3 regions of the Pseudarthrobacter lactosi genome follow, and region 1 is predicted to be linked to each of the others. Evidence: predicted binding sites of a transcription regulator. Region 1 holds the regulator's gene; each other region holds the start of a gene.
The links. Region 1 encodes Rex, which represses fermentation and respiration genes when NADH is low (regulators of the CRP and FNR family bind a similar motif). Its sites were predicted from a motif close to CTTGTGAANNNNTTCACAAG; they were not measured.
Positions count from the first base shown of each region.

Region 2: the regulator Rex is predicted to act here: its motif matches at 1,028-1,047, upstream of benA (benzoate 1,2-dioxygenase large subunit).
Region 3: the regulator Rex is predicted to act here: its motif matches at 1,311-1,330, upstream of ACZY0Q_RS14135 (queuosine precursor transporter).

Region 1 is NZ_JBVAYS010000001.1:1,924,243-1,926,508, reverse strand. It holds gene ACZY0Q_RS08935 (HAD family hydrolase) at 1-215, opposite strand, end outside; gene ACZY0Q_RS08930 (glutaredoxin family protein) at 349-603, shown strand; gene ACZY0Q_RS08925 (redox-sensing transcriptional repressor Rex) at 694-1,437, shown strand; gene ACZY0Q_RS08920 (hypothetical protein) at 1,497-2,266, opposite strand, start outside.
Region 2 is NZ_JBVAYS010000004.1:260,273-262,538, reverse strand. It holds gene catA (catechol 1,2-dioxygenase) at 1-830, opposite strand, end outside; gene benA (benzoate 1,2-dioxygenase large subunit) at 1,143-2,266, shown strand, end outside.
Region 3 is NZ_JBVAYS010000003.1:142,688-144,953, reverse strand. It holds gene ACZY0Q_RS14145 (TIGR01777 family oxidoreductase) at 1-611, opposite strand, end outside; gene ACZY0Q_RS14140 (TetR/AcrR family transcriptional regulator) at 641-1,297, opposite strand; gene ACZY0Q_RS14135 (queuosine precursor transporter) at 1,500-2,216, shown strand.

The DNA.
Region 1 (2,266 bases):
ATGTTCTCGCCGCGGGCCACAAATTTAAACTGCTTCCACGCGAAACCCGCAGCCTGTGTCAGGGTAAAGGCGCCGCGCTGGTGCATCTTGCGGGCAACATGGAAAAGGCTGGCGCCCTTCATGAGGGTGTTATCGACGTCGAAAAAGGCGGCTTCGCCGGTCTGCATCAACGCATCCGGCTGGGTCACCACAGCGACGTACTTCTCCTCGGGCATGTCCACGAGTCTAGTCAATAGTCGGTGACCGGGAGTTCAGTACCCGGGCCCGCTCCCCGCGCCGCCGCTGGCCCTGCCCACTGCTCCTGCCCTCTGCCCCGTTCTCTGCCCTTAGGGGCGTTACGGTTAATACATGGCAAAACCCGAGGTAGTGCTCATCACCAAAGCAGACTGTCACCTGTGCGCAGCCGCGCGCGACGCCGTCGGGCGCGTTACTGCCTTGCTGGGACTTGGGTGGACTGAACAGTTGGTGGATGAGCTGCCGGAACTGCGGGAGCGGTATGCGGAGGAAATCCCCGTTGTCCTGGTGGATGGAATCCAACGCGATTTCTGGAAGATCGACGAAGCCCGGCTGGAGCGCGTCCTTCAACGCGCCATGGCCCAATAGGACAGCGGCCTCGCAGAATGACACAGGCTTTGTTGGCACCGGCGGCGGGGCTCTAGAGTGGACTCACGACGCGATGGGATGGAGGGGATAGTGACATCACTGGATTCATCTCCCCAGGCTGTCCAAGGTTCAGAGAATGTCCAGGGAACACCGCCTGGCCATGGTACCCAGCCTTCCCACGGCACAGAGGCCGCCAAGCAGATACCGCCCGCGGCAGTGGCACGGCTGACCATCTACCTGCGCGCCCTTAACACGCTGCTGTCAGACGGCGTCGAACGCGTCTCATCGGAATCCCTGGCGGAAGCGTCGGGCGTGAGCTCGTCAACCCTGCGCAAGGACCTTTCCTATGTGGGTTCCTACGGCACGCGTGGCGTGGGCTACGAAGTGCAGTACCTCAGCCGCCATATCTCCGCAGCGCTGGGGCTGACCCATGACTGGAAGGTCGCCATTGTTGGCGCGGGTAACCTGGGCAAGGCCCTGGCCCGCTATGGCGGCTTCGAGTCCCGCGGTTTTGACGTGGTGGCAATTTTCGACGCGGACCAGATGGTGGTGGGTAATGAGGTCGGCTGGCTGCGCGTCAGCGACGCCGCGGACATGGAGGCAGTGCTGCAGCGGACGGGCGCCAACATGGTGGTCCTGGCACTTCCGGCCACCGTGGCGCAGGCCGTGTGCGATCGCGTGGTGGCTGCCGGCGTCCACAGCATCCTGAGTTTCGCCCCCGTTATGCTCCAGGTCCCCGAGGGCGTCAACCTCCGCAAGGTGGACATGGCCACCGAACTGCAGATCCTCGCCTATCACGCACAACGGGCGCAGACCCCGGGCCAGACCGCCTAAGTTCGTTGGCGGCTGGTGGGGTCCACGCCCGTCAGGGTGTGGATTCGAGCTAGGTGGTGCTACTGGCCGTAGGGGTTGCCAGGCGTGGTGCCCGGGGCCCCGTACGGGCTGCCGAATACCTGCTGTTTGCGGAAATAGGGTGCTGCCGCCGGCAGGTAGAGCAGCACGATGGCCGCGATCCCCGCCAGCGTTCCCAGCGTTCCGATGCTCGGCGGTCCGAAAAGGCCGAAAATGGACAGTGCCGCGAAAACAGTGCCGAGGATACGGGCCCAGTTCTTGCCCTTGCGGACGAAGAGTGCAACGAGTGCGTACAGCCCCGCACCGATGATCGCGAAGACTACGAGCGATCCGGCAATGACGCCCTTGAAGTCGTCGAACGCGAATTCGGCACCAGTGGCGCCGCTGCTACGCATGGCGTCGTCGAACGCATCCCGGATCTGAGGATCGTCAAGCATGCCGATGCCCATCAGCAGGCTGATGACATACACAACACCCGCACCGATCAGCAGCCAGAACGAGATGTTGACAAGCTGGGGAATCCCGTTGGATCCCGCGGCCTGCGGCTGTTCGGACGGGTACTGCGCGTACGGAGACTGTCCGTGCGGCTGCTGGCCATAGGGCGGTGGCGTGGGCTGGCCGAACTGCGGCGGGCTATTCTGCCCAAACTGCGGTGCCGGGGGAGTCTGCTGGCCATACTGCGGGGCGTTCTCCCCGTACTGAGGCGCCGGAGGCGTGGGCTGGCCATACTGCGGGGCGTTCTGCCCATACTGAGGTGCCGGTGGCGTGGGCTGCCCGAACTGCGGGCTGTTCTCGCCGTATCGGGGCGCTG
Region 2 (2,266 bases), on a different contig from region 1:
GTGCGCGGCTTAGGGTCGAGCATCAGTTCAGGCTTGACTGCCGAGGCGATGTCGTCAGTGTTGTGCGGGTCGCCGGGGAAGTACAGCTGCTGGGTTACGGGCTGGAAGCCGGGCGCGGAAACCTTGATGTGGATGTGTGCCGGGCGCCAGGCGTGCCAGCCTGCCGCGCTGATCAGCTGCCCGCAGGCACCGTCCGTGGGAATCTGGTACGGCGCCGGGCGCATCGTGTTGATTTCGAAGCGGCCATCGTCGTCTGCCTTGACCGTGGCCCGGAAGAGCCAGTCCGGCAGGCCTGGCGCGTACTGGGAGTAGAACCCTGCGCTGTCGGCGTGCCAAATTTCCACCTGGGCGTGCTGGATCGGGTTACGGTCCGTATCGGTGAAGCGGCCGCTGAAGTGCAGCGGGGTGCCCTCCTCGTCCTCACGCATTTCGACAGTTCCGGGGCTCTGGAGTACCGGGGAGCCCGGCACGTAGTAGGGGCCCTCGATGGTGCCCACGGTGCCGGGGCGGTCCTGGGAGTTGACGTCCTCCACGGTGTGCTCCAGCCAAACGTCGAGGAACAGCGGCCATTCCCCGTCAGTTCCCACCTTGATGAGCCACGCTTTGAGCGCATTGTATTCCTCGTAAGTGACCTGGTGCTCGACGACGATGTCGTTGGCGGCCTTGATGAGTGCCCCCGCCAGCAGGCTCACTCTTTCCTTCGGCACATCCAGGCGGGAGAGCTTGCCAGAGGCTGCGAAGCGTTCGGTGGCTTTGGAGCCGGCTTCGACTGCAGTGCCCTCGTCTTCGTGTCGGATGTCTGCTTGGGTCTCGGTCATGGTGATTTCCATACTCCTCTTTGAATAGGGGACAGGAACTGCTCCTGAACCCTGTGCGAACCGGTGGGGGCAGGATCTGAGCCTGTCGCGACGCGTGGTGACAGTCTCATCGTAGGGCTCAAATAAGGACGCTACAAATATCGATTTGGCCTGTTTTCTGTCATTAACTAGACATAAAGCCACCCTTGGCCGAACCTAGGTATTTGCCTGATGTGAGTGCGATCACGATAGGGAAGACTGGCGTGACAACGTCCCCCTGGGCACCGCGGGTTGGCCCGGGCCTCCCGCTCATCCGTCCAGCACTCTCCAATCGAGGAGCACGCCATGACCGAGAACCTGACCCATGTCCGCGACGTCCTTGCCGACGCCGTGATCGACGACCGCGAGAACGGCGTCATCCGTGCCAAGCGCGAAATTTTCACCGATCAAGAGATCTTCGAACTGGAGATGAAGCACATCTTCGAAGGCAACTGGGTCTATCTCGCCCACGAATCACAGATTCCCAACGTGGGGGACTACTTCACCACCAACATCGGCCGCACTCCCGTGGTGATCACCCGCGACAAGGACGAAAACCTTAACTGCATCGTCAACGCCTGCTCACACCGGGGCGCCATGCTGTGCCGCCGCAAGACGGACAACCGCACCACCTTCACCTGCCCGTTTCACGGCTGGACGTTCAAGAACTCCGGTGAGCTGCTGAAGGTCAAGGACTCGCGCAACGCCGGCTACCCGGAGACCTTCAACAAAGAGGGCTCCCACGACCTCACCAAGGTGGCCCGCTTCGAGTCATACCGCGGCTTCCTCTTTGGTTCCCTCAAGGCTGACGTGCTCCCGCTCGAAGTACACCTGGGTGATGCCACCAAGGTGATCGACTCGATCGTGGACCAGTCCCCGGAAGGGCTCGAAGTGCTGCGGGGGGCGTCCACGTACACCTATGACGGCAACTGGAAGGTGCAGGCCGAGAACGGTGCAGACGGCTACCACGTCACCGCTGTGCACTGGAACTATGCGGCCACCACGGCCCGCCGCACCGCCGGTGACTCCGCCAACAAGACCAAGGCCATGGACGCCGGCAAGTGGGGCAAGGTCAAGGGCGGTTTCTATTCTTACGACCACGGACACCTGCTGCTGTGGCAGGAATGGACCAACCCGGAGGACCGCCCGCTGTGGGACCGCCGCGACGAACTCGTTGTGAAGTATGGCGAGGAGATGGCCAACTTCATGATCAACATCTCGCGGAACCTCTGCCTGTACCCGAATGTCTACATCATGGACCAGTTCTCCTCGCAGATCCGCCACTTCCGCCCTATCTCCGCGGACCAGACCGAGGTGACAATTTACTGCATCGCGCCCAAGGGCGAATCCCAGGAGAACCGTTCCAAGCGGATCCGCCAGTACGAGGACTTCTTCAACGCCACGGGCATGGCCACTCCCGATGACCTTGA
Region 3 (2,266 bases), on a different contig from region 1:
TCCTCCACATGGATCCAGCTGAACTTCTGCTTCCCGTGGCCCATATGCCCACCCAGGCCGAGCCGGGCAAGGGTGGCGAAGGGCCGCAGCGCGCCGCCGCCTGGCCCCAGCACGATGGCGATCCGCAGCGGGATTTTCCGAGTCGCGGGTGTGTGGGCCTCGTCCAGGGCGGCTTCCCAGGCGCGCGCCACATCCACGGAGAAACCGCTGCCGAGTTCGCCGTCGGACTCTGTTTGGGGTCGGTCGTCCGCGTGCCGGTAGATGGTGCCGGTGCTGGCGTTGAGCCAGGTGGACGGCGGCGCCTTGCAGAGTGCGAGGGCGCGGCCAAGCGCGGTGGTCGTGGCGATGCGGGAGCCGAGGATGGCCGCCTTGTTCCGCGCGTTGTAGCGGCAGTTGACCGACCGTCCGGCGAGGTTGACCAGCAGGTTGGCGCCGTCCAGCACCCGGGTGATGGCGCCGTCGTCGTCCCAGTTTGCGGACTCAGCCGATCCCTTGGCTGCCCGGCGGCCGATGGTGCGGACCGTCCAGCCGTCCCGCTCGAAACGCTCCCGGAGGTAGGTTCCGATGAAGCCCGAGGCTCCGGCGAGCACCACGGTCTTTGCGTTGTTCATGTCTTCCCCCATTGTGTTCGGTGGTGCGTTCAGTCGCGGACGCTGCGGCTCAGGCTGAGGACATCGTCCAGCACTTTGTTGACGCCGGGAATCTTTGCGAGCGAGAGTCCCCGGGCGATCAGCGGGACGGCTCCGTCCACGAGTTTCCGGGTGCGGCGCTGGCCTTCTGAGGTGTCGTACACCCAGAACAGCGCGATCCCCATGTAGCCCAGCCACAGCAGCTCCGGCAGATCCGCGCGCAGCTTCTTCGGCGCCGGCGGACTGGCGCCTTCCACCGCAGCCCGGAAGATGTCCAGCGAGGCTTCGCGGGCCGCCGTCGACTCTCCCGCGAAGGGGTTGACGGGCGACGTCGGCCGGATAGCCGTGGCCACGAAATCCGCACCGAAGCGGTGGTACGGCGCCATGACGTCCAGACCTGCGTGCAGCGTGGCTTTCAGGCGGCTGCCCAGGTCCTTGAGGCCTTCGAGGGCCTCGTCAGCCTTGGCTGCATGCTCTGCCTGGACCTGGACGTAAAGTTCCTGGACCAGGTCATCTTTGGACTCGAAGTAGTAATAGGCGTTACCCACGGAGACGCCGGCCTCTGCTGCGATGGCCCGCATGGTGGTTTTCTCGAAGCCGATCTCGCGGAACATGCGCAGTGCCACATCCGCCAGGAGCTGGCGGGTCTGCTCGCTTTTGGCTGCCACCGGATTCCCCTCGTTTTTGAACGTGTTCAGAAAAGAGTATGACATGGAACTGAACGTGTTCAAAACCTGACGGCGAACACCGGGGCGAGAGCTGCACACGTTCAGTGGGAGAATGGCGTGACAGTGCTAATACAGCTGGCGACCCGCGCAACTTTGGCTGCGGAACGGTACGCCGAGCGAACCACTATGAACGGACACCCCCATGCCCTCCCCCTCAGGCCGTGACGCCTTGCCCGTCACCAACCCCGCAGGCACAGCCGCCAAATTCGCATCGATCGGCTCGCCGTACTTCGGCATCATGCTGGCCTTTATGGCCGTGGTCCTGATCCTTTCGAACATCGGCGCATCCAAGGGCGTCGCGATCGGTCCGATCATCACCGACGGCGGCTTCTTCCTCTTCCCTCTGGCCTACATTCTGGGCGATGTGATCAGCGAGGTGTATGGCTTCAAGGTGGCACGCAAAGCCATCTTCACCACCTTTGCCCTGTCAGTGTTCGCCTCGATCTGCTACTGGGTGATCATCGCCCTGCCCGGCTTTGATGACGACTTCGGCACGTCCAAGCAGGCAGCCCTGGAGGGTGCGCTGGGCCCGGTCCCACAGATTGTGCTGGCCTCGCTCCTGGCATTCCTGGCCGGGCAGACCATCAACTCGTGGATCCTGGTAAAGATGAAGGCCCGGTCCGGCGAGAAGTCCCTGTGGGCGCGGCTGATGAGCTCCACTGGTGCGGGTGAATTCGTTGACACCCTGATCTTCTGCAGCATCGCCGCGTCCGTCATCGGCATAACGGACTTCGGTACGTTCCTGAACTACGTGGTGGTGGGCTTTGTCTACAAAACCCTGGTTGAGTTCCTGTTCGTCCCGGTGACGTCCCTGGTGATCGGCTGGATCAAGAAGCGCGAACCGAGCTACGGGGTCTAGGCTCCGCCTGCTGCTTTCGCGCCGTTTCGACGGTTCCCTGCCCACACGAC